DNA from 2 places in the Pseudofrankia inefficax genome. Region 2 is predicted to be linked to the other one. Evidence: riboswitches for the same ligand, from Rfam matches in the RefSeq annotation. Region 2 holds a riboswitch; the other holds the start of a gene.

Region 1 (15,242 bases), 1.8 Mb from region 2:
GCAGGTCGTAGGACTCGGACTGCTCGAAGAAGCTGAGCTCCAGCTGACTGGCCTTGGCGACGACCATGGTCGAGACGGTCAGCGACAGCCGGTCGGACAGGACACGCTGGACGATCGACCGCGCCGCCGTCAGCACCTCGCTGACCGTGTAGACGACGAACTGGGTGACGGCCAGCCAGAAGACGACGCGGGTGGTGGACGTCGTCGCCAGGTGTGGGCTGCCCGGCAGCGGCAGCACCAGGTCCGCCCGGTCGGGCCGGTGCGACGCACGGATCTCGACCGCGTGCACCACGGCGTCGACGAGCAGCCGGGCCGTCGACGCCGTCAGCGCGGGGAACAGGCCGACCACGACGGTCAGCAGCGCGAGCATGACCGTCGCCCACGGGCTGGCCTGCCAGCACAGGCGCAGCACCCGGGGCAGCCCGGCGGCCGTCGCGACGGCGCTGCGGACGCCCTTGCGGAATCGTTCTCGCCGCGGCAGCCGCGCGGGTGGCGGTGGGTCGGGGATGTCGACCGGCCCGGTCAGCCCGCTCGGCAGCCCGGAGTCGTCAGGTTCGGGTGCGCCCCTGCCACGGCGGCGCCGCGGTCCCGGCATCCATCCCCCTTAGCGGATCGCCGGCCCCGACCGGCTGGCCACCAGGCAGCCGGTGACGAGTCTCGTGGCTCGCGCCACCTCTGACGGACGCGACACCGGTCGCCGTTCGGCTCCTTGCCGGCCCATCCTGCCTCGCCACGGTTGTCGGATACGTGCCGTTCGCGCACAGCCGACGTTCCGCGACCCAGCCACCGGCACGAGTACCGGGCGCGGGCCCGGTCACGCGCGTCGCGACCGCGGCCCAGCGCCCGACTACTTTCGGTTACCAGGATCGCGAGTCGGGTAGGGGCGAGGTTATGCGTGAGAGTCCCTCAGCCCGGCACGGGCAGGGCGGACGATCGCCAGCCGCGGCGCGCCACGACCCCGCACCCGACGGGTCCGCCTGGCCGGCGCATCCGCCGGACCCGCTGGCGGCCGCCGTGGCTCGCCGCCAGCGGCCGGGGACCGCGACGCCGAAGGCCACCCGGGTCCGCCACGCGGGCGCCACCCGGCCGGGCCGGGCCAGGTCCCCCCTGGCTCCCGCGCCCACCGTCCCTGCCGAGCCCAACCTGCCCGCAGCTGTTTGGAGCGCCGCGCCGGCGGCCGAGTCTCGGCCGTCGGCCTGGCGGCGGTGGCGGGCCATCGTGCTCCCGCTCCTGACCCTGGCCGCCGTGATGGGCGTCGAGCTCAGCACCCGGCAGTGGACCTACATCGGGTACACCGTGCTGGTCCCCATGGTCGGCGCGAACCTCGCCGGGCCACGGTTGACCTCGATCTTCGCCGGTCTCGCGCTCGCCGCGGGTGGGTTCTCGGTCTGGTGGGAGGACCTCTGGGATCCGTCGCACGGCGGGGTGCCGGCGCTGACCGCCCGCATGGTCGGAATCCTCGTCGGCGGGGCGATGGCCGTCCTCGCCAGCCGCTACAACACGGGCCGCGAGACGAAGCTCGCCAACATGACGCAGGTCGCCGAGGCGGCGCAGCGCACGATCCTCTCGGACATGCCCGCGAGCTCGGCCACGGGACTGCGCCTCGCCGTCCGCTATGAGAGCGCCGCGACCGAGGCGATGGTCGGCGGTGACCTGTACGAGATGGTCGACAGCCCCTGGGGGACGCGGCTGCTGCTCGGCGACGCTCGGGGCAAGGGACTGGACGCGGTGCGGCTCGCCAGCCGGGTGCTGGGCTGTTTCCGGGTCGTCGCCCGTGCCAGGCCCGATGTCGGCATCATCGTGGCGGATCTCGACAGCGAGGTCCGCTCGTCGGCTGGGCTGGACGACTTCGTGACCGCCATCGCCGTCGAGCTCGGCCCGAACCAGCTCACGCTCGTCAACGCCGGCCACCCCGACCCGGTGCTGTGGCGCGACGGCCACGCCCGGCTGCTCGCCCCGCCGGAACGCCAGCCGCCGCTCGGGCTCGGCGCCGCCGCGGTCGGCGCGCTGACCGTCAGGCTGCGGCCCGGTGACCGCCTGCTCCTCTACACCGACGGGATCGCCGAGGCGCGCGACCGGGCCGGAGCCTTCTTCCCGCTGCTGACCGCCGCCAGCCAGGAGCTCGGCCGGGCAGGCTCGCTCGAACAGGCACTGGGGCGACTGGTCCGGACGGTCCAGGACTGGACCGGCCACGGCTTGCACGACGACATGGCCCTGCTGGCGGTCGAGGTGCCGCCGGACCTGGGCCCATCACACCGAATCGACGCAGGAGGACGGAGGCGACGGTGATGGCACCATCTCTGACCGAGCTGGGGGTGCGCCTGCCTGAGCCGGTGCTCGACCACCGGCCGGGCGAACCGGTACCGGAGGCCGAGTTCATCGAGGCCGCGATGCGCTGGCACTTCGACCCGGCCACCGGCTCGCCGTTCTGGCTGCGGGTGGCCGACCAGCTGGGCTTCGACCCGCGGCGCGACGTGCACAGCGTCGCCGACCTGGCGAAGTTCCCCAACCTGGTCGACCTGCTGCGCGAGATCCCGGCCCATGACCTCATCCCCCGCGGCTACGGCCCGGACCCGGGGATCACCGGGGTGTACGACAGCGGCGGCACGACCGGGCCGCCCAAGCGGGTCGTCTTCCTCGACGACTGGATGGACTGGCTGAACGACTACCTCACGGCCGACATGACCGCCCGCGGCTACCCCACCGGCGTCGACTGGCTGGCGGTGACGCCGAGCGGCCCGCACATGTTCGGCGCCTTCCTCGAACGGGCCGTTCGCCGGGTCGGACGGATGAGGTTCACCATCGACCTTGACCCCCGCTGGGTGAAGCGGTCCATCGCCGAGGGCCGGCCCGACGAGGCCGACCGCTACGCCGAGCACCTCGTCGACCAGGCCACGCATGTGCTCACGGCGCAGGACATCCGGATCATGGTCATCACACCCCCGCTGCTGGAGCGACTGGCCCGCCGCGAGGACCTGGTGGAGCTCGTCAACGCCAAGGTGCGGATCATCGAATGGGGCGGCGCGCACCTCGACGCGGACAGCCGCTACCTGTACATGACCGAGATCTTCCCCGAGGTCGCGCTCTACGGCCGCTACGGCAGCACGATGATCCTCGGCGCCGCCGTCGAGCGCCTCGGGATCACGGCGCAGGACCGGTGCGTGTTCGACCCGCCGTCGCCCTACATCACCTTCTCGGTGGTCGACCCGGACACCGGCCGGCCGGTCGAGTACGGCGCCCGCGGGCAGGTCGTGATGAACCACGTCAGCCGGTCCGCGCTGCTGCCGAACAACCTGGAGCGTGACGAGGCCACCCGCGTCGAGCCGGTGCCGGGGTCCATCCAGATCGGCGACTCGGTCGCCGACGTCGCGCCGCTGCGGGAGTTCGGCGGCGGGACCGTCATCGAGGGGGTGTACTGATGACCGCCGCCGGCCTGTTCCAGCTGGACGCGCTCGGTCCGAACGGGCCCTTCCGGTCGAGGGAGCCACTGACGATCAACGACGTGGCCGGGGCGCCGGTCGCCGAGCTGAGTCTGGTGCCCAGGGTGTTCGTCCACCGGGCCATGGCCGCCCTGCGCCGGGCGCCGACGATGCCGTACGAGGAGCGGCTGGCGGCGCTCACCCGCGCGGGCGAGGCGTTCGAGCGGGGAACGCCGGCCGGGCTCCCGACCGAGGACTACGCGCGGCTGGTCAGCCGGATCTGCGGGATGCCGATCGCCGTGGTGCGCGAGGCCGCGAAGCAGATCGCGCGCAGCCTCGCCGGAGCCGGCCCGGACGCGGGCTGCGCCCGGCCGACGGCCGCCGTCGAGAGCTGGCGGGACCCGGCGACCAGGTACGGGCGGGCCGTCTGGACCCGGCGCGGGGACGTGTTCGGGGTCCACGCCGCCGGCAACCACCCCGCCGTGCACGCGCTGTGGCCGGAGGCGCTGGCCCTCGGCTACCGGGTCGCCGTCCGGCCGTCGCGCCGCGAGCCGCTGACCCCGTTCCGCCTGGTCAGCGCGCTGCGCGACGCTGGCTTCGGCGCCGACCAGGTGGTGCTGCTGCCGACCGACCACACCGTGGCCGACGACATTCTGCGCGAGGCCGACCTGTCGATGGCGTACGGCGGGGACGACGTGGTCCGCAAGTACGCCGCCGACAGCTCGGTCCTGCCACAGGGCCCGGGCCGTTCGAAGATCCTCGTCTCCGGCGGCGACTGGCGCCCGCACCTCGGCATGATCGCCGACTCGGTCGCGGCCGGGGGCGGCACGGCGTGCGTGAACGCGACCGCGGTCTTCGTCGACGGCGACCCGACGCCCCTGGCAGAAGCCCTCGCCGAACGGCTCGGGGAGCTGCCGTCCCTGCCCTCGACGGACGAGCGGGCGGTGCTGCCCATCCAGCCGATAGCCCAGGCCCGGGCGATCGAGAGGTACCTGCTCGACCACGCGGGCGACGCCACCCCCCGTCTCGGTGGAACGGGGATCGTCGACCCGCTGCCCGACGGTGGCGCCGCGCTGCGGCCGGCCGTCTTCCAGGTCGACCGCTCCGACGCCCCGCAGACCGGCATCGAGCTGGGTTTCCCGTGCGTCTGGGTGGCCCCGTGGTCGGCGTCCGACGGGGTCGGGCCGCTGCGCGACAGCCTGGTGCTCACCGCGCTCACCGACGACGCCGAGCTGGTCGACCGCCTGGTGGACGACCCGACGATCAGCAACGTCTACCTCGGGGACACCCCGACCTACTGGATGCGCCCCGACGTCCCGCACGACGCCTACCTCGGCGAGTTCCTCATGCGCACGAAGGCCGTCGCCCGCCCCTGACGGCCCGCCGGGGCCGCCCGTCCGCGCCGGCCCTTCCGTCATGATCGCCGTCTGCGCCCTCGACTGGTCGTGAGCTGGCTCAGCCAGCAACCACTTGAAGGCGAAAACACCGATCACTCAGCCTCCGACACAGCCGAGCCTCGCACCCGCCGAGCTGGGGCGCGCCGACGCCGGTCAGGCCCGGACAGCGTCCGGCCGCCGGAGCGGGGCTGGACTGGCCCGTCATCCTGTGGCCAACCCGCAGGCGGCTTCCCGCGGGCTGCGGCTCAGTCGCCCTCATAGAGGCGGCCCAGGTCGACCAGGACGACGCTCGGGTCGCTGGCGGCTCCGGCGCGCAGTTCGTCCGTGAATCCGACCGCGGAGAACAGCAGCAAGCGGGTGTTGGACACGTCGAGGTTGTTGGTCCGCTCGACCAGGTGCGTGCCTCGGCGCAGCCGGTCCAGGTGTTCAAGACCGAGCTGGACGCCCCACTTCGCCTCGCCGAGGGCGACCAGCCGGCGGCGCTGGCCGTCGGCCGGCCCAAGCGCCACCACGTCGAACTGCATCAACGCCCGCTGGTCGTGATCGTGAATTGCACCATGTCCGACTTCGCCGAGATCGTCAGTACCCAGGGTCTCCGCGGAGGCGTACCCCGAGGTCCAGGTTCGGCAGATCTCCTCGAAGTTGGGGCCGAGGACCTGGGAGGCGAACGTCGCCCGGCGTCCCGACCAGGTCCGTGCCGCCTGTCCCCGAGCCTCCAGCTGGCCGAACACAGGGCGCACGACGGCGTGGTAGAACGCGATCAGCGGCTCCGCGATGCGCCAGACCGGCCGCCGGTCACGCAGCAGGTCGTCGGCCTTGATCAGGAAGCCGGCGTCCGCCAGCACCGTGAGCGGGTGGCCGAGTTCGTCCGCGCCGCGGCCGACTGCGTTCGAGATCGCTCCCCGGGTGACCGCACCGGTGGCCACGGCTGCCAGCACCGAGCTGTACAGCCCCGGGTCGCGCAGGTCCGGCTCCTCCGCGAGCAGGTAGCGGGCCTCGCGGAACAGGGGCGAGTTGCGGTTGAGAACAGTACGGACGACCCAGGCGTCGAAGTCGTCGACACCACGCGGGGCGTCCCGGCGCGCGAAGTCACGGTAGGCCGGCGTCCCGCCCACGACCGCGTGCAGCCGTGCCGCGAGCAGCGGGTCCTCGATTTCCCAGAACTCTCGGGCCAGGCGGAAGTCCAGCGATGGAACGACGAGTTCGAGCGCCGCCCGGCCGCGCAGAGGCGCCGATCCGGCCAGGAGCCGGCCCATGACACTCAGCGCGGAGCCGCAGAGAATCAGGCGGGTTCGTGACGCGGTTCGCTCGGCGCGGCGTGGACCGAGTGCCGCCTGCACGGCCGACGGCAACTCGGGCACGGCCTTCATGAGGTACGGGAACTCGTCGATGACGACAGTCGTGGGCGCTCCGGAGCCCAAGCCAAGCACGGCGTCGATCGCGTCCGGCCACGAACTGAAAGCCAGCGGAGCGGCGGCGCCGGTGTGGGCTGCGAAACGCTCGCCGAACAGCCGCAGCGACTCGGCCGCGGTTCCCTCCAGAGCCTGGTGGTAGAGACCGCCGGTCTGCTCACAGGCAGCCTCCAGCAGGAAGGACTTCCCCTGCCTGCGACGCCCGGTGACGACTCCCAGCGTGGCTCCGGGAGTGGAGTCCTCGCAGAAGCCCTCGAGCGCCGCCCACTCCTCGTCCCGGTCGAACATGTCCGCAGGACGTTCCATGCCCACCGCCAGCCTAGTGGAACTGTACTTACAGTAAGTGTACTTCCACTAGGCAACCCCTGGTGGGAGGCATGATCCGCGGTCTCAGGCAGGGCGGGCGGGGATGAACCGGGGGTCGGTATCAGCCCAGGGGCGTGCCGTGGAAGTCGACGATGGCCTGGGCTATCGGGACGAGGTCCTCTTCGAGGGCGAAGTGGCTGGTGTCGAAGAAGCGCAGCTCGGAGTCGGTGACCGCCTGGTGGATCGCCTCGGCGCCGGCCGGGACGAAGAACTGGTCGTTCCTGCCCCAGGCGATCAGGGTCCTGGGCTGGCGCTCCCGCAGGAAGGCCTGCCAGGCCGGATACAGCGCGATGTTCGTCGGGTAGTCCGTGATCAGCGCGCGCTGGATCCGCTGGGAGTCCGGGTGCGTCAGCGCGTAGGCGTCGAGGTTCCAGGCGTCGGGGCTCAGCAGTTCCGGGTCGCGGGCCCCGGCCTGGTAGAGGAACTTCGCGAACTCGACGGTCACGGTCTTGTCGGCCATGGATTCCTGACCAGCCTGATCCTCGTCGCCGGGCGCGGCGGCCTGCTGGGGTGGGAACCCTTCCAGGAACAGGTTGGCGTTCTGGACCACCAGCCCGGCGACCCAGTCCGGATGCCTCACCGCGAGTCGGAAGCCGACCGGGCCGCCGAAGTCCTGCATGTAGAAGACGAACCGGTCGAGGCCGACCTTCTCGACCCACTGCTCCATGACGTCAGCCAGGTTGGCGAATGTGGGTACCCACTTGTCCTCGGCGGGGAACTCGCTGTTGCCGCTTCCCGGATAGTCGGGAGCGAGCACGTGGAAATGCGGGGCGAGCAGCGGGATCAGGTTGCGGTACATCGACGACGAGGAGGGGAACCCGTGGAGCAGCACTATCGCGGGCCGGCCCGGGTCGCCCGCCTCACGGTAGAAGACACGAATGCCCCCGACGTCGACCGTGCGATGGAGGACGGGCGGGGCTGAGGCGACGACTTTATCGGTCAAGGGAGGCTCCTTTGCCGGGGAAGTACCGGCGGAAACGCACGGACGGTGCGTCCGTCGCGGACTGGCTCATGACGCGTGCTGGAGCCTGAGAAAGCGCGCTCCCGCGGTGCCGGTCATGATGGAGTACGAAGACCGGGCCGCGAGGAAGACGAGCGTGCCGGGAACGACACTCTGATCGAGCACCCGCATCTCGCCTTCCAGCATGAAGAAGAACTCGCTCTCCGGGTGGCTGTGCTCACGCTCGTGATGCCCGGGTTCGTACTCGACCAGCATCGCGAGCGGCACGATCGGAGATCCGGTCTGGAAGCGCTTGAAACGCACTCCTGGCTCACCCTCTGCCGACTTTCCCCGCCAGGCGTCGGGAACCTCTTCCCAACCGAGCTCATTGGTGTCGGTGAACGTTGCGGCCATGGCAGTCCTTTACCGTGCGGAAGGCTTCGTCCGTCCACAGTGTGTGAGTCGCGGCCGCCTCCCGTCGCCGCGCTGGCGGCCAGAGATTCGACTCCGCCGGCCAGGCCGCGTCACGGACCAGAGTCGACCGCTCCCGGCCCGCCACGGCCCTGCACCGTCCCGACCCCGCTGCCGGCAGGACCCTCCGCACCGGCCTTCTGCTGGCAGGACGCTGGTGTACGTGTGTCCTAGAGTTCCGGACGTGACCGCCTTCGCGCCGCCAACCGCCGTGCACCAGATCGACATGCGACGGGGTTCGGACGTCCGGGCCGGCGTCTACCGGTTCGACATCGGCGAGGACGTCGTCACGGGCTGGCACACTCATCACTTCCACGAGGTCGAGTACGCGATCGAGGGTGTCGCGGAAGTCGAGACCGAGTCCGCGCGATTCCTGCTGCCGCCGCAGCAGGCCATGTGGATACCCGCGGGCGTGGCTCATTGCCCCACCCTGACGAGGGTCAAGACCGTGGCGGTCTTCTTCGACCCATCCATGGTGCCCGGGACCCACGACCGGGCCAGAACCCTGGCCGCCGCCCCCGTCATTCGCGAGATGATGATCTATGGCGAACGCTGGCCGATCAACCGGCCTTCCGGTGACGCGACGGCGGACGCCTACTTCGAGGTGCTGGCCACTCTCGTCTTCGACTGGCTCGACCACGAGATTCCGCTCAGCCTGCCCACCACGACCGACCCCGTCGTCAGTGCGGCCATGGACTACACGAATGCCCATCTGGACCAGGTGGAGCTCTTCGACGTCTGCCGCGCCATCGGGGTATCAGACCGGTCGCTGAGGCGGGCCTTCTCGGCCGTCACCGGAATGGCCTGGCGCGACTATCTCCTGCAGAGCAGGCTCATGCGGGCGATGGCCATCCTGGCCGAGCCGGGCCCGACCATCCTGGAAACCGCCACCAGGGTCGGCTTCGGAAGCGTCAGCGCGTTCACCCGGGCGTTCCGGCGGCACACGGGCGAAACCCCGACGTCCTACCGGCGCCGGGTGCTGGCGGGCCGAGAGCGTTCGACGGTCTCGCGTTGACCGGGAACACGAGTCCGGCCGCCGGGTGAGCCCGGCGGCCGGATCGGTGTGAGGCAGGGCTACCGCCCCGCGGTGGGTCAGACCCAGCCGGGCATCGGGTAGTTCGCGGTGAGGTCGCGGACCTCGCCGGCGATCTGGGCCAGGACGGCCTCGTCGCCGTCGGCCGCCGCCTTGACGGCCTGGTCCATCCACGCGGCGATCTGGGCCATCTGCTCCGGCCCCATGCCGCGGGTGGTGACGGCGGCGGTGCCCAGCCGCAGGCCGGACGGGTCGAACGGCTTGCGGGTGTCGTACGGGACGGTGTTGTAGTTCAGCTCGATGCCGGCCCGGTCGAGCGCCTGGGCGGCCGGCTTGCCCCCGATGCCCTTGCTGGTCAGGTCGACCAGGATCAGGTGGTTGTCGGTGCCGCCGGACACCAGGTCGAAGCCACGGTCGGCGAGCGCGGTGGCCAGCGCCGCCGCGTTCGCGACGATCTGGTGGGCGTAGGCGCTGAACTCGGCGGTCGCCGCCTCGCGCAGCGCGACCGCGATGGCCGCCGTCGTGTGGTTGTGCGGGCCGCCCTGCAGGCCGGGGAACACCGCCTTGTCCAGCGGCGCGGCGTGCGCGGCGTCGGACATCAGCATCGCGCCGCGCGGGCCGCGCAGCGTCTTGTGCGTGGTCGTCGAGATGACCGGGGCGTGGCCGACCGGCGACGGGTGCGCGCCACCGGCGATCAGTCCCGCGATGTGCGCGATGTCGGCGACGAGCACGGCGTCGACCTCGGCCGCGATCTCGGCGAACGCCGGGTAGTCGATCGTCCGCGGAATCGCGGTGCCGCCGCAGAAGATGACCTTCGGCCGCTCGGCCAGCGCCACCTGGCGGACCTCGTCCAGGTCGACCCGGCCGGTGTCCTGGCGGACGCCGTACTTGACGCTGCGGAACCACTTGCCGGTGGCCGAGACCGACCAGCCGTGGGTGAGGTGGCCGCCCATCGGCAGCGCCATGCCCATGACGGTGTCGCCGGGCTGCAGGAAGGCCAGGTAGACGGCCAGGTTGGCCGGCGAGCCCGAGTAGGGCTGGACGTTGGCGTGCTCGACGCCGAACAGCGCCTTGGCCCGCTCGATCGCCAGCGTCTCGATCGGGTCGATGAACTGCTGGCCCTCGTAGTAGCGCTTGCCGACGTAGCCCTCGGAGTACTTGTTCGTCAGGACCGTGCCACTCGCCTCGAGAACCGCGTTCGAGACGTAGTTCTCCGACGCGATCAGGCGAATCTTCTCGTACTGGCGGCGGGCCTCGGACTCGACCAGGTTCGCGATCTCCGGGTCGGCGCTGGCCAGGTCACGGATCGATGGCTGGTGCATGGGAAGACCTCCAGGAAGTGGCTGCCCGGCCCGCCCGCGTCCACACGGCCGGTTCCGCCAGCGGTGCCTGGCAGGAGTGTCGGTTTCGCGTGGGCCACCGGCGGACGATCGCGCTGCGGGCAGGAGTCGTCCGGCCGACGGCACCAGATAGCCGGTGCCGCTTCGGCGGCACCCAGGCGCACGGTGCCTCGCCGATCGGTCGCTTCCCGGTGGTTGATTCCACCCGAGCACGCCAGTCGCGACTCACCCCGAAGTCTAGCCGGTCGCCCCTCAGGAGCAGACGGTGCCGGGCTTCGGTACGACGAGATTCACCAGGTAGTCATCCACCGCGTCGTGGACGCACGTGCTCGGTCCCTCGTAGGCGCCGTGCGTGTACGAGCGCCACGTCAGCAGCACGCCGCTGGACAGCTGGGACGCGAGCGAGCGCGCCTCCGGGTACGGCGTCGCCGGGTCGCCGGTGGTGCCGACCAGCAGGATCGGCGGAGCGCCCTTGGCCAGGAAGGGCCCGGTGTAGCGGGAGGCCGCCCGGACCTTCCAGAAGGCGCAGGTCAGCCCGCCGAGGGCCAGCGTGTAGCCGATCCGGGGCGCCGCGACGGCCAGCCGCGCCGCGAAGCGCCGGTAGGCCGCGAGATCCGTCGGGTAGCTCTGGTCGGCACAGTTGATCGCGGTGTTGGCGTCGAACGAGTTGTCGTAGCTGCCGTCGGGCCGCCGGCCGGACTGCTGGTCGGCCAGCGAGAGCAGCACGGAGCCGTCGTTCGCCGTGTCGGCCAGCCCCAGCGCCAGCGCCAGGATCGGCCACTGCTGCTGGCTGTACAGCAGTTGCAGGACGGCGGAGGTCAGCACGCCGCTGTCGACCGGGCGGGTCGTGTCGACGTCCTTGCCCTGGGCGTAGATCGGGTGTTTCGCGATCCGGGCGACGAGCCGGTCGTAGTGGCCGAACGGGTCGCCGTCGCCGAAGGGGCAGGTGGTGTCGCGGGCGCAGGCGGTGAGGAAGGCGCTGAGCGCGGCGTCGAAGGCCTTGGCCTGCAGCAGGGTCTCCGCGAAGGGATCGGTGGTCGACATCCTCGGGTCGACCACCGCGTCCAGCACCAGGGCACGCAGGTGAGTGGGGAACAGCGCGGCGTAGGTGGCGCCCAGCTCCGACCCGTACGAGGCGCCATACGCGGTGAGCCGCCGGTCGCCGAGCGCGGCGCGCAGCACGTCCACGTCGCGGGCCGCCGCCTCCGTCGACAGGTAGGGCAGCATCCTGCCGCTCCAGCGCTCGCAGCCCTCGGCGACCCCCCGGTCCGACGCCGCCGTCCCGCCGAACCCGGCGGGCACACTCCCCTCCGTCGATCCCGGGACGGCCCGGCGCGCCGGCACGCCCACCAGGACGTCGGTGAGCTCCGTGGCCTTCTGGGCGTCGGTCAGGCAGCGGACCGGCGCGCTCGCGCCGACCCCCCGCTGGTCGAACCCGACGATGTCGAACCGGTCACCCACCACGGTGTCGAACAGCTGCGGGTACGTCTTGATCGAGTTGACGCCCGAGACGCCCGGCCCGCCCTCCAGGTAGACCAGCGAGCCGATCCGGCGGGCGGGCTCGCGGGCCGGCCGGCGCACCACCGCGAGGCTGATCGTGCCGGCCGCCGGGTTCGCGTAGTCGAGCGGCACGGGAAGCGTCGCGCACTGCACGCCGTCGCCGCAGGCCCGCCAGGCCGACAGCCGGCCGACGCCGGTCGACGGCTCGGCCGCGCCGGCCGCCGGAACCGGCCCGGCGGCACCCGCCACGGCGATCACCAGCGCCGCCGCCCACGCTCGGGGCCGGCCGGGCAGCCGGCGCCGCATCCCACCCGCGCCCGGCCCGCCCGCGCCGGGCCCACTGGCACCGGATCCATTGGGGCCGCCGTCCTGGTTGCGCCTTGGCTGGTTCACGGGACCTCGGCTTCCGCTGGAAGGCTTGCGGTCTGTGCCAGCGGCCGGGCCACCTCCACCCGCCCGGCACCTCGACCGCCTCGACCGCAGGTCACGTTCCGTGACGACTGCGTCGGCTCCGTCCCCGGTCCCGGGCGCGGGCAACCCTCCGGCACCGGAACCGCCCGGGCCGCGTGACCCGTCCCGAGACGATCCCGGCGAACGCTCCGAACAGGCGCTGGAGCGGACGGGTTGGTGCGTTCGGAGCGTCGAACCGAGAGACTCCAGGGCATGGACTATCCCGCGATGTTCCAGACGCAGGCCGAGGCGCTCATCGACGCCGCGGCGGGGAACCTCGACGCGCCCGTGCCGTCCTGCCCAGGCTGGGACAACCGCCGGCTGGTCAGCCACGTCGCCCGGCTGCTGGCCTCCACCGCGGCGCACCTGCCACGCGGGGTGGTCGACCCGCCGGCGTTCACCGAGCGGCCGCCGGCACAGGACGAGGCGCTGGTGGCGCACTACCGGGCGTCGCTCGCCGCGACCCTGGCGGCGTTCCAGGCCGTCGATCCGGCTGCTCCCGCCTGGAACTTCACGAACGCGCCGCAGGTCGCCGGTTTCTGGCCGCGCCGGCTGACTCACGAGCTGCAGATCCACGCCTGGGACGCGGCGAACGCGGTCGGACCGGCGCCCGAGCTCGATCCGGCGCTGGCCGCGGACGGCATCGACGAGGTGCTGCGGGTCCTGCTGCCGGCGGCCCGCGCGGCCGGGCTCACCTCCCACGCCGAGGGCACGGCGCACGTCCACCTCACCGACCCGCTGTTCACCGGGACGCCGTCGGTCACGGACGAGGCCGCCGCGCCGCCGGCGCCGAGCGGTGAATGGATGGTCGCGCTGGCCGGGGACTCGGTCGAGGTCAGCGAGGGGCACGAGAAGGGGGACGCGGGCCTGCGTGGCCCCGCCGGCCCGGCGCTGCTGGCGATCTGGGGTCGGACCGGCTTCGACGGCCCCGGCCTCACCGCCTTCGGCGACCAGGACCTGCTGACGGCGCTACGGCCCGGCCGCTGACGCCGACCCCCTGGCCCGGGTGACGGGCGGCCGGCCCGCCGGCCAGATCAGGAGCCGAAGTTGGCCTGGATGCGCTGCAGAAGGTAGTCGCGCGCCGTGATGTCCGGATAGCGCCCGGACGGGCTGGAGATGACGACGTCGGTGTTGGCCTGGGCGAAGAACGCCAGCGAGTAGCGCGGCCCGGCGTACTCACCGGGCACCGGTAGCCGCACCCGGTGGAACGTCGAGGGCAGCGCGTCGTCGCTCCAGCGCATCAGCATGTCGCCGATGTTGCAGGTGATGGCGTCCGCCGTGGCCGGGACCGACGTCCACCGCTCGGCGTCGGCCTCCTTGCCGGGCAGGACCTGCAGGCCGCCCTCGCCCTCGCGCTGGAACAGCAGGGTCAGGCAGTCGAAGTCGGTGTGCGCGCCGGCCCGCCAGAGCCCCGGCGTCGCCTGGGCCTCGGGCGGCACCGGGAAGTAGTGCAGCAGCCGCAACGTGCTCTGGTAGGTCGGCGCGGCCGGGTCGTGGGCGGCGGTGAAGAAGTCACGCGGGAAGCCGAGCCGGTCGGCGAAGCAGGACAGCACGAGCGTCGCCACCTCCCAGCACCGGCGCTCGAAGCCGAGCATCGTCGCGGCGAAGCCGTCGAGCTCCGCGTCGGTCGGCCACAGCCCGGCCATCCGCGGCCGGGTGACCTGGTAGGACTCCTTCTGGTCCGGGGTGCCGGTCGAGGGACGGATCTGGGTGAGCTTCTCCCAGCCGGCGTTGGTGCCCTTCAGCAGCGCGTACTGGCCCTTGACCTCGTCCGGCAGGGCGAACAGGGCCTCGGCCGCGCCGAAGGCCCGCTCGACCTCGGCGAGGTCGATCCCGTGGTCGACGAGCTGGAAGAACCCGATGTCGGCCGCGGCGGACCACAGCTCGCCGGTGATCGCCTCGCGCCGGGTCTCGACGTCGCGCAGCGAGACCCGCCGGATCTCCCGGTCGGTCGCCTCGGTCCCGGCGCCTCCCATCCGGCTCTCGCGCGCCAGTTCGGTCAGGGCGTACTCCGGTGTGGTCATCACGTCGCTCCAGGTCGGACGGCTCGGCGGCGCGCACCGCCCCTTTCTAGGTTGGGCTGGGGCGTCTGGCTCCGCCGGGGTTTCTACCCATGGCCTGCGACACAGTCGCGGGCTACCCGCCAGGCCGGGTGCCGCGCAGGTGCCGGCCCGCGGCCGTCGTGACCGCGGCGGTCAGCCGGTCGAGCAGCGGGGAGTCGAGCCGCCAACGCTGCCAGTAGAGGGGGACGTCGACGTGGGTGTCGGTCAGGGTCACCAACCGCCCGGTGGCGAGGTCACCGTCCAGCTGGGCGTCGGGCAGCATGCCCCAGCCGAGACCGAGCCGAACCGCCTCGTGGAAGCCAGCCGTGGTCGGCACCCGGTGCGCCGCCGGTGCAGCGGCGAGGACACCCCGCTCCCGCAGCAGCTCGTGCTGAAGGCCGTCCTTCTCGTTGAAGACGAGAAGAGGCATCCGGTCCCAGCGGTAGTCCGCCGCACCGTCGGGCGGTCCGTCCGCGCACCAGCGGGCCGCGAACTCCGGGGTGGCCGCCGGGCGGTAGCGCAGGGTTCCGAGCGGCTCGCACCGGCAGCCCTGGACGACGACCGGGTCGCTGGTCACCGCGGCCAGCGCCTCGCCGCCGCGCAGCAGCCCGGCGGAGAACGCCTGGTCCTCGACGTGCAGGCGCAGCACGACGTCGTCCCAGCGCGCGACCTCGGCGACGACGTCGCGGAACCAGGTCTCGAGCGAGTCCGCGTTGACGGCCACCGACAGCTCGACCCGGGCCGACGGGCGGCCGCCGAGCGCCTCGACGGCCTCGGCGTGCAGCAGCCTGGTCTGGCGCGCGAGCCGCAACAGCGCCTCGCCGGCGGTGGTGGGCCGACACGGCAGCGAACGCCGCACGAGAACCTGCCCG
Region 2 (15,242 bases):
GATCGCCGAGCTGGCCGAGACGAACCGCCAGCTCCAGGCGTCGATGGACGAGAACGCCGGCCTGCACGCGCAGCTGCTGACCCAGGCCCGCGAGGCCGGCGTCGCCGAGGAACGCGGCCGGCTCGCCGGCGAGATCCACGACACCCTCGCCCAGGGCCTCGCCGGGATCCTCACCCAGCTGGAGGCGGCGCGGCGCGCGCACGCCGACCCGGCCGAGTGGTCCCGCCACATCGAGCTCGCCGACGGGCTCGCCCGCGCGAACCTCACCGAGGCCCGCCGCTCGGTGCGGGCGCTGCGCCCCGAGCAGCTCGAGCAGGCCAGCCTGTCCGACGCGCTCGCCGACCTCGCCCGGGACTGGTCACGGCGCACCCAGGTCCCCGCCGAGGCCGTGACCACGGGCGTGCCGGTCCGGGCCCCCGCGGAGACGGAGATGGCGGTGTTCCGCATCGCGCAGGAGGCACTCGCGAACGTGGCCAGGCACGCCCACGCCACCCGCGCCCGAGTCACGCTCAGCTACCTTGACGACACGCTTCTGCTGGACGTCGCCGACGACGGGGCCGGCTTCCATCCGGGCGCGGGCGCGCCGCCGGCCCGGTTCGGCGTGACCGGGATGCGCCGGCGCGCCGAGTCCGTCGCGGGGACGCTGAGCATCGAGTCCGCGCCCGGCGACGGCACCACCGTCAACGCCGTGTTCCCGCTGACGCCGACACCGGCCGAGGCGACACCGGGCACCGGGGGAGCGGCACGCGAGACGGCGTCGGTAGAGGTGGCCCGGTGAGCCGCGCCCAGGCGGGGCCGATCCGGCTGCTGATCGTCGACGACCATCCGATCGTGCGCGACGGCCTGCGGGGCGTGTTCGCCGGCGACCCGGACTTCGAGGTCGTCGCCGAGGCCGCCGACGGCCTTGATGCCGTCCGGGTCGCCGAGACCGTCGAGGTCGACGTGATCCTCATGGACCTGCGGATGCCCGGGACCAGCGGCGTCGAGGCGATCACCCGGCTGCGCGAACGCAACCATCCGGCCCGGGTGCTGGTCCTGACGACCTTCGACACCGACCGTGACGTCGTCGCCGCGATCGAGGCGGGCGCCACCGGCTACCTGCTCAAGGACGCGCGGCGCGACGAGCTGATCCGGGCGGTCCGCGCCGCCGACGCCGGCCAGCCGGTGCTCGCCCCGTCGGTCGCGGGCACCCTGATGGGCCGGGTCGGCGCCCGCGAACCCGGCGGTCTGAGCCCCCGCGAGCTCGACGTGCTGCGCCTCGTCGCGGCCGGCGCCACGAACCAGGCCGCCGCCCGCGCGCTGCTCGTCAGCGAGGCCACGATCAAGACCCACCTGATCCACCTGTACAACAAGCTCGGGGTCCGCGACCGCGCGGCCGCCGTGGCGGTCGCCTACCAGCGCGGCATCCTCGGCTGACCCTCACCGCCGGCTGGCCGAGGGCGGCGGTGAGGGTCAGGCGCCGAGGCCGGTCTCGACCCGGTCCTCCGGCCGCGTCGGCGCCGGCACGGCGTCGGCCACCTGCGCCGCCGTGAGGGTCGCGGCGGTGTCGTAGCGCCAGAACGGCCGGACCGCGACGGCGGCGATCAGCACGAGGACGACGCAGAGGATCGCCGAACCCGACCAGGCGATGGTGAGCGTCGTCGCCGCGGCCATCGCGCCCGCCCGCAGGTCTCCCAGCCGCGGGCCGCCCGCGACGACGACGGTGAACACGCCCTGCAACCGGCCCCGCATGTTGTCGGGCACGTAGGTCTGCAGGATCGTCTGCCGGCACACCGCGCTGACCAGGTCCGCGGCGCCCGCGCACGCGAGCAGCACGATCGCCAGCCAGTACACGTGGGCGAACCCGGCGAGGCTGATCGCGGCGGCCCAGCCGAGGACCGCGACGGTCAGGACGACGCCCTGGCGGCGGACCCGGCCGATCCACCCGCTGCTCAGCCCGGCGAGCACCGACCCGAGCGCGATCGCCGAGTACAGCAGGCCGACGCCGCCGTGGAACCGGGTCGCGGCCGCCTGTGGGAACAGTGCCCGCGGCATCGCCAGCACCATCGCGACGATGTCGACCAGGAACGACATCAGCAGCACCGGGTTCCCGCCGATGAACCGCAGCCCGTCGAGCACGGACCGCAGCCCAGGCCGCCCCGCCGACACCGTCGGGCGCAGCGACGGCAGCCGGAACGTCGAGTAGAGCGCGGCGGTGAACAGGACCGCGTCGGCGGCGTAGGCGTAGCTGAACCCGTGGTCGAACCCGAGCAACAGACCGGCGACGAGCGGCCCGATCACCGCCCCGGCGGTGAACGCCGTGTAGTTCAACGAGTTGGCCGCGGGGACCAGCTCGACCGGGACAAGCGCGGGGACCACGGCACCCCTTGTGGACGACGACACGGCGAAACCGGCCGCCTGGACCGCGACGAGGCTGAGGATCAGCGCGACGGACCGCACGCCCAGCAGGCTCTGCGTCAGCAGCGCGAGGGTCACCGCCCAGGTCAGCAGCGACGACGACAGGTAGAGGGTCCGCCGGTCGACCGCGTCGGCGACCGCCCCGCCGTACAGGCCGAACACGACCATCGGGACCAGCCCGACCAGCCCCGTCAGGCCGACCGCGAACGACGAGCCCGAGATGTCGTAGATCTGGACCGGGGCGGCGACCTCCGTGACCATCGTCCCGATGATCGCGGTCCCCTGCCCGAGGAAGGTCCGGCGGAACGCGGGGATCGCCAGCGGCCGGGTGTCGACCGCGAGCCCGCGCAGCCGCCCGCGCAGCCCGCCGCGGGTGGGTTCCGGGTCCGGCGACTCCGCCGAGGTCATGAGGCCGCGGCGCCGGGCGCCGTCCCACCGTTCGACGAGACCGGCCGCGGGCTGGTCACGGGCCGGTCAGGACCCGGCGAGTCGTCTCTCATGCCCCCACGGTGCCTGGAAACCCGGCCGCGTGGGGCGCCCGCATGGCCTTGGTCTCGAAGCCTTGGTCTCGAACGACCGCCCGCCGGGTGGCGGTTACAGGCGGGCGAGCAGCTCAGCCTTCTTCGCGGCGAACTCCTCGTCGGTCAGGACGCCACGCTGGTGCAGGTCGCCGAGCCGGTCGAGGGTCGCGAGCACCGCGTCGGCGTCGGACACCGGCGCGGAGGCCGCCAGGGCGGGCGGCATGGCGGGCTCGGGCGCCGCCGCGGCCCGTGCCGCGGCTGGGGCTGCCAGCGGCAGGCTTTCCACGGTGAAGGTGCCGTGCTGGCTGGTGAACGACAAGGTGCCCGGTACCGCGCCCTGCTGCTGTTGCACGCCGCCGATGACATGGTCGAGCGTGTCGTGGACGCGGACAGGCCCGCCGCCGCTCTGCACGGCCAGCCGCCTGGCCTGGGGGAACACGGCGTACCGGGAGTCGTTCTGGCCGCCGCTGGACCCGGGCCGGCCCAGCTCGCCAGGCCACCAGGACTCCAGGTTGGCCTGGTGGATTGGGCCCGCCTCCGGAGCCGGTGCGTACAGCGGGGCCGCGGCGAGCTGGCTCGCGAGCTCACTGGCGAGGCCGCTGACCAGCGCCTGCAGGCGCTGGTTGAACATGTCGGCGACCATGGTCATGCCGCCAGCCATCCACTGCCCGCGCCCGCCGAACTCCGGGTGGGAGAACTGGGCCATGGTGCCGTTGCCGAGCCGGACCGCCTCCAGCATGGCGCGCACCGCGTCGGCGCTGACTCCGTATCTGGCGGAGAGATCCGCGACCACCTGCTCGCCCTGGCTCGTCAGCTTGCGCACAGGTGCTTCCCCTCACGGCTCGGACGCCTTCCACCGTCAAGGCTAGGTCCCTCCCGTAGATCATCTAGGCGAACGCCCGGGGGAGTAGAGGAACGAACCCGAGACCTGCGCGATTTCTTGACTGAGTGCAAATTTTTTCGGCAAGCTGGTCGCCATGACCACAAGCAAGCTGAGCCTCGACGAGCGTGTGCGGCTACTGGAGGACCGGGCGGAGATCACGCAGAGCCTGGTCGACTACGGCGAGCTGCTCGACACCCGTGACCTGGATGCCTGGGCCGAGCTGTGGGCCGAGGACGGCGAGTTCGAGATGAGCACGGGCCGGGTCGCCCGGGGCCGGGCCGCGATCAAGGACATGCTCGCCAGCGTGATGGCGAAGAACCCGCCGGCCGTCGTCCACATGGAGATGAACCCGCGGATCACCCTCGACGGCGACACCGCCAGCTCCACGATGCTCTACGGCGTCGGCCGGACCCAGGACGACGGCCTGACCCGCGTCGTCTGGTTCGGCCACCACCACAGCCGCCACGTCCGCACCCCGGACGGCTGGAAGATCCAGTACCGCCGCAACACCGTCGACCTCCCGGAGACCGGCCACCCCTGAGCGCCCACTACAGCCATGCGAGGGCGAAAACGGCGATCAAGCCGGCCTCGGGACGAGGCGAACCCGGTCGGAGGCGGCACTAGGGTCGAGGGCATGGCGCTGCGGCTGGTGCAGGTGAACGTCAAGGCCCGCGATGACGCGGCGCTCGGCCGGTTCTGGGCAGCGGCGCTTGGCTGGGGCATGTCCAGCGAAGGACCCGGGGTGACCAACCTCGAACCCCTGGGGTTCACCTGGCCGAACCCTGAGGCGGTCTGCGTCGATGTCGTCACGGTCCCGGACCCCGAGACGGTGAACTACCGCGTGCACCTCGATCTCGCGACCACCTCCGCCACCCATCAGACGGAGCTGGTCGCCCGCCTGCGGGAGCTCGGCGCGACGCCCGCCGACATAGGCCAGGGCGACGTCCCGTGGACGGTCCTGACCGACCCCGAGGGCAACGTGTTCTGCGTGCTGGAACCTCGGGAGATCTACCGGGACACCGGTCCGATCGCCGCGGTGGTGGTCGACTGCGCGGATCCGCGTGCCCTGGCCCGATTCTGGGGTGAGGCGGTCGACTGGACCGTGCACGAGATCACCGACGCCCACGCCCGGCTGCGCGCCGCCCAGGGCGTCGGCCCCTATCTGGAGTTCCTCCGCACGCCGGCTGCGCGGACCTGGAAGGGACGCGTTCACCTCGACGTGCTGCCTTACCCCGGCGACGACCAGACGGCGGACGTAGCCCGACTGACAGCCCTCGGCGCGACGCCCGCCGACGTCGGGCAGGGCGACGTCCCGTGGACAGTCCTGGCCGATCCGGAGGGCAACGACTTCTGCGTCCTCACCCGGACCTGAGAACGACTCCTCCGGCCGGAGCGGAAGGCCGGCCCGACGCGGTGATCGCCGTTTTCGCCCTCTGGTGGTCGTGAATCGGGTCTTCCCACAACCATGCGAGGGCCAAGACGGCGATCATGCCGATGGCGGCACCGATGTTCCCGGGCGGAGATCCCACCCCAGACGCGGGCGGTCACCGGGGCGGTCTCCGCGGTGACGGTGGCCATCAGCGCGTGCCCCGCGTCCGTGGGCCGGATGTGCGGGCCCTGCGTGACGAGCAGTCCCTTGGCCAGCAGCTCGTCGACAGTGGCGCGGATGTCGGCCGGATCGGCCTTGAGGGACCCGTGAACCCGTCCGGGCCCGGCGCGGGGAACAGCCACGGGCCGCCTGCACCGGCAGTCGCTGCCCGGCTCGCCGTGGCCGTGGCCGGTGGGCGGATCGTGGCGCCTTATCCTGTCCGGGTGCAGGAATCCACGGCGGGTCACGAACGTCCGGAGCGCGGCTTCGAGCTGATCTGCGAGATCGAGCCGCCGACCCGGCCGGACCTGACCCACGCCCGACACCAGATCGGCGTCCTGAGCCCCGTCACCGACGCGTTCCTGATTCCCGACAACCACATCGGACGCGCGACGGTGTCGAGCATCGCCGTCGCCCACGAGGTGGCGACGATGGGCGGGCGCAGCATCGCGTGCGTGAACTCCCGCGACCGCAACCTGCTCGGCTTCCGCCGCGACCTGCTCACCGCCGCTGCCTACGGCGTCGAGGAGTTCCTGTTCGTCCACGGCGACAAACCCACCGCCGGGAACCGGACCAGCGACCTGACCGTGCGCGCGATGATGGACGAGGCCCGCGCGGCCAGCGCCGACCCGGTGTTCGCGGACACGCCGGCGTTCCGGGTCGGCGCCGCGGCCGGCCTGCGTCCACTGCCCACCTGGAAACGAGCGGCCGACTTCCTGTTCGTGCAGGTCAGCTACTCGGTGGACGCCCTGCTGCGCTGGCGCGACGCCCATCCGGTCGAACTACCGGTCTACGCGGGCGTCATGGTCCTCGCGAGCGCCGGGATGGCCCGCCGCCTCGCCGCGACCATCCCCGACATCGACATCCCCGACGACCTCGTCCAGGCGGTCGAACGGGACCGGGCGGCCGGGGTCGAAGCGGCCTGCGACCAGGTGCTGCGGCTGCGCGACAGCGGCGCCTTCGCCGGTGTGCACCTCGTCCCGGTCAGCCGCTACCGCCAGGTCGCGACCCGGCTTGAGGACCTTCTCTAACCGCCCGGGCCTTGCGACATCTCGCGTCGGGCCCGTCGAGTCCGGCTGGCCCGCGGCGTGTCCGGATGCCTGATCGGCGTACGGTGCCAGTCGTGGACCACGCTGCCGCTCTGGTGGAGCAGAACGACCTGTTCGCCGATCTGCTCGGCGACGCCGATCTGGCCACGCCGGTTCCGACCTGCCCGGGCTGGGACCTGACCCAGTTGATGCGCCACGTCGGGCGTGGTCATCGCTGGGCCGCGGCGATGGTCGAGGCACGGGCCGTCGACATCATCGACCCACGCACGGTCGCGGGCGGCAAGCCACCGGCCGACGGCGCGGTGGCCTGGCTGCGTGAGAGCCCGGCGCTGCTGCTCGACGCGGTCGCCGTCGATCCCGACGCGCCGGTGTGGACGTTCACCGGCCCGCGGCCGGCCCACTGGTGGGTCCGGCGACGGCTCTACGAGGCGGTCGTCCACCGCGTCGACGCCGCCCTCGCGCTGGGAACGGGCTACACCGTCGAGCCGGCGCTCGCGGCGGACGGGGTGTCCGAATGGCTCGGCCTTCTCGCCGCCCGCCCCGACGGCACCGCCCTGCGCGACGGCGCCACGCTGCACCTGCACGCGACCGACGGCGGCCTCGGCTCCGACGGGGAATGGACGGTTCGTGGCGGGCCGGGCGGGATCACCTGGGACCACGGCCACGGCAAGGGCGACACCGCCGTCCGCGCGGCCGCGGCCGACCTGCTGCTCGCGCTGCTGCGCCGCCTGCCCGCCGACGACGGCTCGTTGGAGATCGTCGGCGATGACGGCCTCTGGACCGGCTGGCTCGCCAACACCGCCTTCTGAGCGCGCGGCCCAGGGGAGGCCGGCTCGGATCCTGTGCGACGACGGCTACCGCGACCCTTGGGAGGCCCATCGATGACCGCCAGCGTCGACGCGTCGGCGGCCGGATCCTGGCGCCTCGGCGATCTGACCGTGCACCGCCTCGGCTTCGGGGCCATGCGCCTGACGGGCAGCGCGCCGTTCGACCTCGGCACACCGAGCGACCGGGACACCGCCATCAAGGTCCTGCGGCTCGCCCGGGAACTCGGTGTGAACCACATCGACACCGCGGCGTTCTACTTCTCCTCGCTCCGCTCGGCGAACGAGCTGATCCACACGGCGCTGTCGCCCTACCAGGACGACCTGGTCATCGCGACGAAGGTCGGCGGCGGCCGCCACCCGTGGGGCGAGTGGTACACGGCGACCCCGGCCCAGCTGCGCGGGCTGGTCGAGGAGAACCTCCGCCAGCTCGGCCGCGACCACCTCGACGTGGTGAACTTCCGCCGGTCCTCGCAGGAGTCGATCGCCGAGCACGTCGGCGCACTCGCGCAGCTGCGCGACGCCGGGCTCATCCGTCACATCGGCGTCTCCAACGTGACCGTCGAGCACCTCGCCGAGGCGCGGGCGATCACCCCGGTGGTCTGTGTCCAGAACCTCTACGGCCTGGAGGTCCGGGACAGCGAGGACGTCCTGCGCCGCTGCGCCCAGCTGGGCATCGCGTTCGTGCCGTTCTTCTCGATAGCCGGCGCTCGCGGCCCGGCCGGTGCCAGGGCGGCCGGCGGTGACAACGAGGCGGTGCGCCGGGTCGCCGCGACCCACGGCGTGTCCACGGCCCAGGTCAGGATCGCCTGGACGCTGGCGCAGGGACCGCACGTGCTCGCCATCCCGGGAACGGGAGACCCCGGGCATCTCCAGGAGAACGTCGCCGCCGCGGGCCTGCGGCTCACCGCGGCCGAGCTGGAGCTGCTGGCCGCCCCGAGGCCCTGACGTCACGACACGCCATCTGCATCCCGGCGCGCGGCAGCCGCCTGCCTTGATCGCCGATTCGGCCCTCAGATGGCTGTGTTGACGGCCCGGGATTCGGGTGCGTGTCACCAGCCGCAAAGTAGCTCTGAGTGACATCTCGAACGCTCGGCCCGTTTGGGTGATTGGCGTCTAACCTGCCGTGATCGTCCAGTTAGGGTGGCCGGCGTGCGGCTGGAGTGGACTCCGGAGCAGCTGATCGACCGCACCCTTGGAGACCCTGTTGACCCCCGCCGCGCCGATCCCCGAGGACCTGCACCGCTGGGCCGAGCAGCACCTGCCCGGCGCCACCCGGGCCACCGACACCTCCTGGCCGCGCGGCACCTCCCAGGTCTGGCGCGTGGACGGCGAGAGCACCAGCGTCTATGCCAAGATCAGCCCCTCACGCCGCGCCTTCGAGCGGGAGATCCACGCCCACCGCCACGCCAGGGCGGCACTGCCCCCCACCGCGGCCCCCCGCCTGATCGCCTACGACACCCGCACCCTCGCCCTGCTGACCACCGCGGTCCCCGGCGCCGTGGTGCGCGGGCTGCCGCTGGACCCCGATATCGAGACCCGGGTCCACCACCTGGGCGGCACCCTGCTGCGGGGCTGGCACGACCACCCCGAGACTGCACCCGAGGGCGCCCGGAAGGAGGTCACCGCCTCGATGACCGCACAGGCGGCCGAGGCGGCACTGTGCCTGAAGGCCACCGAGGAACTGCTGCACCCCGACGAGCGGGAACTGGTCGCCGAGGTCGCCCACGACCTGGTCGCCCTGGCCGCCGGCCTCCCGCTGGTCTACCTCCACGGCGACGCCGCACCGCGCAACTGGCTCTGGGACCAGGTCACCACCACCCTGGCCCTGATCGACTTCGAGACCGCCGAACACGGCCTCGCCGTCCAGGACATGATCTGGCTCCGCGGCGCCCTGTGGCCCAGCCAGCCGCACCTGCGCGAGGCGTACCTCGACGGCTACGGCCGCCCCCTGACCGACGATGAGCAGCGGCTGCTGCTCCTGCTGACCGCCCGGCTGGCCGTGTCCTACCTGACCACCGGCCTGCGCAACCAGGACCAGATCCTCATCGACCGCGGTCGCACCGCGCTCGGCGACCTGGTCCGCACCCGCCGGTGCGCGTCGGCCTGACGTGCCCGTGATCGTAGGCGCAGCCATAGTCCCAGCAGCGCCGACACATGACCGACGACCGCGACGATCGCCGCGACCTCGACTGGTCGGGCCCTGGCCGCCGTGCGGTCCGCAGCGCGGCTGAAAGCTGCTCCCCCGGTCCAGATTCTGACGCCCGAGAATCGAAGCTTATCGCGCGTCAGACTTTTCGTCTCCCGATCAATAGCGTTTCGTTCCGTCGTAGCGTTTCGTCTCTGCTACGGTCTGGACGTTACGAAACTGGTGGAGGGGGCGCGAAGGTGGAAGCGGCGGCGACACGGGACAACAGTGGGGATTTGGGGGCGGAGGTCGGGGGAGAGTTCGGTCAGGCGGCCGGCGTCACTGACGACGCCGGCCGTCTCGTCGCGCTCCGGGACGCGTCGGACGGGGTGCCCGGGGCGGTGTGTGGCTATCCGGGGTGTGGGCGGCCGTGCGCGCCGGCGGACGGGCCCGGCCGGCCGCCCGCGTACTGCGACGACCCGGCGCACACCCGGCTGTCGGCCTACCGCCGCCGCCGCGAGATCGCCGCGCTGACCGCGGCCGACGGCGGGCCGGAGGCAGGTGACGGCCCGCGCCGGACCGCCGGAGGGGGCGTGCCGGCCAGCCGTGCGCCCGGGCGGTCCGAGACCCGGCCGGTGGCGGTGGCCCGGCTGCGCGCCGACGAGCTCGCCGCCCACGTCGGGACGCTGGCCGCCGATCTCGGCCGGACGCTGGAGGCGTTCACCGCGACGCTGGGCCGGCTGGGTGACGTCGCCGCGGCGGAGACGCAGGTGGAGGCGGCCGAGGCGGACGCGGCCCGCCGGGTGGGTGAGGCGACCGCCCGCGCGGTCCGCGCCGAGGCGGCGGCCCGGGAGCAGACCGTGGCGCGGGCGGACGCGGAGGCGGTCACCGCGGAGGCGACCGCCGCGCTCGACGAGCTGGAACGACGCCTCGCTGTGGCCGACGCCGCGGCGCTCGCCGCCCGGGAGGCCGCGGGAGAGGCCGAACGCCGGGCCGCCGAGGAGATCGCCCAGATCCGCGCCCAGGCGGCGGCGGAGGTCGAAACGGCCAGGGCCCAGGCCCGGGCCGAGGTCGCGACCGCGCGGGCCGAGGCCGACGAGCGGGCCGAGTCGGCGCGCGCGGACGCGGCGGCCCGGCTGGCGACGATCCGGGCGACCGCGGAACGGGAGATGGCGACGTTGCGCGGTCAGCTCGCCGCGGCGAACGCCGAGCTCGGTGGCGCCCGCCGTGACGCCGCGTCGGCGGCCGAGGCGCAGGCGGAGCTGCGCGCCGAGCTGACCGCGTTGCGGGAGGCGGCGTCGGCGGACCGGGCTGGTGCCGCGGCCACCCTCGACCGGGTCCGGGCCGAGGCGGCGGCCGAGGCCGACCGGCTGCGCCGGGAGACCGCCGACGAGCTCGGCCGGGGCCGGGAGGAGCTGGCCAGGGTGCGGGCCGCGGCGGACACCGAGGTCGGCCGGATCCGGGCCGAGGCGGCGACGGCGCGGGAGGCCGACCGGGCGGCGGCCGAGGAGCGGATGGCGGTGCTGGCCGAGGCCCGCGCCGACGCCCGGTCCCGCGCCGAACGCGCCGAACGCCACGCCGACGCGCTCGCCGCCCAGCTCGCCCAGACCGCCGGCTGACGCCGGCCCCGCTCGCCTTCGGCGTCCCCATGATCGCCGTTTCGGCCCTCTGGTGGTCGTCGCCGAGCATGTTTCGCGGCCACCCCAGGGCGAAAACGGGGATCAAGGGGGCCGCCGAGCCGCTGACGGCCGCGGCGCTGAGCCTTCCGCTCCCCCACACGCCCGATGATCATGAAGCCTGGTCCCGGCTGGCAACCGGCCTGGGCCGATCACGTCCGTGATCGGGGTAGCCAGAGCTACCCCGATCACGGCGTGCCGGGAGCGGCGGAACGCGGCGCGCGGCGTTGGCAAGGTCAGTGGCGGAAAAGGTCAGTGGCGGAACAGGCGCAGGCCTGTGTGGATGAGCGCGATCCCCCGGTCCTGGCAGGCGGCGGCGACGTCGGCCGAGCGGGTGGACCCGCCGGGTTCGGCGATGTAGCGGACGCCGTGGCGGTGGGCGTGGTCGATGTTGTCCGGGAACGGCAGGGCACCGTCGGAGGCGAGCGCGACCTGGTCGAGCTGGCGCAGCCAGCGTGCGCGATCGGCGCCGGTCAGCGGTACCGGGCCGGTGCCGTCCTCACGCATGGCGGGGTCCGCGTCGAGGTAGCTGATCTGGTCGTTGATCCGGTCCTGGATCTTCCGGTCGCCGCCGGTGGTCAGCGCCTGGACGCGGGGGTGGCGGCGCAGCCACCAGGTGTCGGTCTTCGCGCCGGCGAGGCGGACACCGTCGACGCGGGACTGCTGGCCCGCGCCGACTCCGAGGGTCATCCCGTCGCGGACGTAGGCGACCGAGTTCGACTGGGTGTGGCGGACCACGATCAGGCCGAGGAGCAGGTCGTCGCGCGCGCCGTCGGGCACCGTCCCCACCTGGACGTCGGCGAGCGTCGTCCGGTCCAGGACGGCGTCGTCCCGTGGCTGGACGAAACGCAGCCCGCACACGTCGCGGACCTCCTGGGTGGGTGGCTGGTAGGCCGGGTCGGCTTCGAGGACGACGAACGCGCCGTTCTTCTTCGCGGACAGCGTCGCCACGGTGCCCGGTTCGTAGCCGGGCGCGACGATCCCGTCGCAGACCAGCCGCCGCAACAGGTCGGCCAGCTCGGCGTCGACCGGCGCGGAGACCGCGGCGAAGTCACCGTAGGAGCTCTTCGGGTCGGTGTCGCGGGCCCGCACATAGGCGCTGGTCAGCGCCCCGGCCGGCCCTGGGCCCAGCCTGTAGGACTCGGTCATGGCCGCGTCGAGGGCTCCGGCCAGCGCGGCTCCGGCCGGTGAGACGTGCTTGAACGAGGCGGCGGCGGGCCGGCCGAGGGCCCCGGCCGCCTCGCGGACGAGCTGCCAGCCACCGAGCGCGTCCAGCATGTTGATGTAGGAGGGCTCGCCGTGCAGGACCCGGACGGGTGCGGTGCCGTCGAGGGGTTCGACCGTCGCCGGCCGCTGATGGGGGTTCATGCCGTACCGCAGGTTCATCGCCCACCTCACGCGAAAGGGTTCCTTCGCGTCGCGGGCCCAGGCGGTCGGCGTCGACGGTCACGCGGCCGTTCCCCGGTGGTGACCCACCCGCGCCAGTAGCGGCCTCCCGCACCGTAACAAGACCGGCCCGCTGGCTGTGTGGCCGTCCCGCCAGCTGGGCGGGGCTCGCCCTGTCCTGTCAGCCGGAGAGGCGGGATGACAGGACAGGGCGAGCGAGGTGGTGACCGGTCAGGGGCTGGCGGCGACGGACGCTGGGGGCACGCAGGCGTAGGTGATGCTGACCGTGCTCCCCCGGGCGGCGCGGGTGCCGGCGGTGGGGCTCTGGGCCGTGACGCTGCCGTAGCCGGTGGAGCAGGTCCACGGGCCGTCCAGCCAGACCTGGAAGCCGGCGGCCTCCAGGGTGGTCTTCGCCGTGGCCGGGGTGGTTCCGACGAGGTTGGGCACGTCGGCGCATGCGGCGGCCACCCGCAGGGTGATGGTCGCGGTCGCGGCCGCCCGGGTTCCCGCGGCGGGCTGCTGGGCGAGGACCTGGCCGGCCGGGCTGTCCGTGGAGCCGCACACCGACGTCTGGCTCACCGTGAAGCCGAGGGCCCGCAGCGTGGCCGTCGCGTCGGTGCCGTTTCTGCTGACCACGTTGGGCACCGTGGTCAGCGAAGGGGGTGCTGTCGCCGGGGGCGGGACGGTGGTGTGCGGGCCCTGCTGGGTCGGCGCGACCGTCGGCGGGCTCGTTCCCACGCTCGCGACGATCGCCGGTATGCCGGGAGTGAGGGTCGGCGGGAGGGTGCCGGCGGGCCGGCCCGCGAGGGGCTGGGAGACGTGGCTGACCGCGGAACCACCGCCGGTCAGCAGGACCGTCGCGGCGACGACCGCGGCGACAGTGAACGCGGTGACGGTCACCGGGATCGCGACGGCGAGGCGCCGGCGGCGCCGGGCCGCCGGGGCGGCGGCCAGCGCCCGGGTCAGCAGCCTGTCGGGCGCGGTGGCGTGGACCTGGCCCGCGGCGGTGCGCAGCCAGTCGGCGGTGGCGCGGTCGGCGTCGTCGTCGCGGTGGTCCGAGGGGTGACGGGTGGGGTTCACGGGGTCTCCTTCCCGCGGGCGGCGCTGCTGAGGGTGACCCGGCCCGGTGGTGTCGTCGCGAGCGTCGGTGGGCCAAGGGCAGCGACGGCCGGGTCCGCGCGCAGTTTCGCGAGGCCCTTCGACGCCTGGCTTTTCACCGTGCCCGTCGAACAGCGCAGCAGCGCCGCGACCTCGTCTTCCGGCATGTCCTCGCAGTAGCGCAGGATCACGACCGCCCGCTGGCGGGGTGGCAGCGCCGCGAGGGCCTTGGCCAGCTCGGCGCGATCCTCGACGGCGGCGAGCTGCGCCGAGGCCTGCGCGGTCTCGGGTGGCCGCTCGACGAGGACGTGGTGGACGCGGCGGCGGCGGAACTGGCTCACGTTCGCGTTGACCATGACCCGGCGGGCGTAGGCGTCGGGCCGGGCGTGGCCGGACACCCGGCGCCAGACGACGTAGACGTGGGTCAGCGTCGTCTGGGTCAGGTCCTCGGCCTCCCCCGCGTCGCCGGTGAGCAGGTAGGCGAACCGCAGCAGTCCCGCGGTGCGCGGTTGGAAGTAGGCGACGAACCCGTCGTCGCCGTCCGCTGGTCCCATGTGACCTCCCGCCCTACAGACGCTGCCCCGTCGGTCCGGGGTTGCCCGGGTTGGACGGTTTGCGCGAACCACCGGCGGGCGCGCTGGAGGTGGTGGCTCGGGTGGGAGTCTGCCTGGGTCCCTGGTGGCGGGAATCCGGCGGTGGCCTAGATTTCGGCCATGACAACCGGAGCGGCCTCGCGGCTCGTGGCGGTGCTGGCGGTCGACGGGGTGGTTCCGTTCGACCTGGCGGTGCCGGTGGAGGTGTTCGGCCGGGCGCGGCTCGCCGACGGGAGCGCGGCCTACCGGGTTGTCGTCTGCGCGGCCCGGCCGGGGGCCGACGTCGACGCGGGGACCTTCACGCTGCGCGCCCGCCACGGGCTGGACGTGCTCGCCGCGGCGGACACGGTGGTCGTCCCCGGTACCGGCGACGTCGGCGCCCCGGTGGATCCGGCTGTCCTGGACGCGTTGCGGGCGGCGGCGGCCGGGGCGGACGGCCGGGGTGGGGCGCGGGTCGCGTCGATCTGCTCGGGGGCGTTCATCCTGGCCGCGGCGGGCCTGCTCGACGGCCAGCGGGCCACGACGCACTGGTTGGGGGCGGCGCAGCTCGCCGCCCGCTACCCGACGGTCGACGTCGACCCGGACGTGCTGTTCGTCGACAACGGCGGGCGGGTGTTGACCTCGGCGGGCGCGGCGGCCGGGCTGGACCTGTGCCTGCACCTGGTCCGGGCGGACTTCGGGTCGGCGGTCGCGGCCGACGCTGCCCGGCTGTCGGTGATGCCGCTGGAGCGGGCCGGTGGGCAGGCGCAGTTCATCACGCACCAGCCGCCGGCGCCGGACGGGGTGTCGCTGGAGCCGCTGCTGCGCTGGCTCACCGGCCATCTCGACGAGGAGCTGACCCTCGTCGAGATGGCCCGGGAGGCCGCTCTGTCGACGCGGACCCTGTCGCGCCGGTTCCGGGAGCAGACCGGCACCACTCCGGCGCAGTGGCTGGCGGTGGCCCGGCTGCGGCGCGCCCAGCAGCTGCTGGAGTCGACGGACCATCCGGTCGAGTGGGTCGCGGCCCGGGTCGGTTTCCGCTCTCCCGCCGCGTTCCGTGACCGGTTCCGCCGGCTGGTCGGGACCAGCCCGCAGGCCTACCGCCGCGCGTTCCGCTCCC

Evidence for each region. A riboswitch is a leader RNA that binds a small molecule or an ion and turns the genes downstream of it on or off. The one in region 2 is predicted to bind ZMP and ZTP.
Region 1: it holds a riboswitch for ZMP and ZTP, as region 2 does, so the genes downstream of both, glyA (serine hydroxymethyltransferase) here and FRAEUI1C_RS18260 (phosphoribosylaminoimidazolecarboxamide formyltransferase) in region 2, are expected to answer to the same signal.

What each region holds. Positions count from the first base shown of each region.
Region 1 covers NC_014666.1:6,333,281-6,348,522, forward strand. Annotated here, with positions in the region: gene FRAEUI1C_RS25525 (ABC transporter ATP-binding protein) at 1-595, opposite strand, end outside; gene FRAEUI1C_RS25530 (PP2C family protein-serine/threonine phosphatase) at 1,219-2,289, shown strand; gene FRAEUI1C_RS25535 (phenylacetate--CoA ligase family protein) at 2,289-3,419, shown strand; gene FRAEUI1C_RS25540 (aldehyde dehydrogenase family protein) at 3,419-4,795, shown strand; gene FRAEUI1C_RS25545 (AAA family ATPase) at 5,062-6,534, opposite strand; gene FRAEUI1C_RS25550 (alpha/beta fold hydrolase) at 6,656-7,537, opposite strand; gene FRAEUI1C_RS25555 (cupin domain-containing protein) at 7,604-7,948, opposite strand; gene FRAEUI1C_RS25560 (AraC family transcriptional regulator) at 8,163-9,020, shown strand; gene glyA (serine hydroxymethyltransferase) at 9,098-10,360, opposite strand; ZMP/ZTP riboswitch at 10,524-10,610, opposite strand; gene FRAEUI1C_RS25570 (alpha/beta hydrolase) at 10,631-12,271, opposite strand; gene FRAEUI1C_RS25575 (maleylpyruvate isomerase family mycothiol-dependent enzyme) at 12,542-13,315, shown strand; gene FRAEUI1C_RS25580 (isopenicillin N synthase family dioxygenase) at 13,363-14,352, opposite strand; gene FRAEUI1C_RS25585 (LysR family transcriptional regulator ArgP) at 14,465-15,242, opposite strand, start outside.
Region 2 covers NC_014666.1:4,509,007-4,524,248, reverse strand. Annotated here, with positions in the region: gene FRAEUI1C_RS18315 (sensor histidine kinase) at 1-778, shown strand, start outside; gene FRAEUI1C_RS18310 (response regulator) at 775-1,416, shown strand; gene FRAEUI1C_RS18305 (MFS transporter) at 1,453-2,805, opposite strand; gene FRAEUI1C_RS18300 (SHOCT domain-containing protein) at 2,992-3,741, opposite strand; gene FRAEUI1C_RS18295 (nuclear transport factor 2 family protein) at 3,896-4,342, shown strand; gene FRAEUI1C_RS18290 (VOC family protein) at 4,436-5,173, shown strand; gene FRAEUI1C_RS18285 (methylenetetrahydrofolate reductase) at 5,614-6,420, shown strand; gene FRAEUI1C_RS18280 (maleylpyruvate isomerase family mycothiol-dependent enzyme) at 6,513-7,247, shown strand; gene FRAEUI1C_RS18275 (aldo/keto reductase) at 7,320-8,210, shown strand; gene FRAEUI1C_RS18270 (aminoglycoside phosphotransferase family protein) at 8,470-9,372, shown strand; gene FRAEUI1C_RS18265 (hypothetical protein) at 9,687-11,009, shown strand; gene FRAEUI1C_RS18260 (phosphoribosylaminoimidazolecarboxamide formyltransferase) at 11,319-12,464, opposite strand; ZMP/ZTP riboswitch at 12,483-12,565, opposite strand; gene FRAEUI1C_RS18255 (PASTA domain-containing protein) at 12,684-13,532, opposite strand; gene FRAEUI1C_RS18250 (SigE family RNA polymerase sigma factor) at 13,529-14,104, opposite strand; gene FRAEUI1C_RS18245 (GlxA family transcriptional regulator) at 14,264-15,242, shown strand, end outside.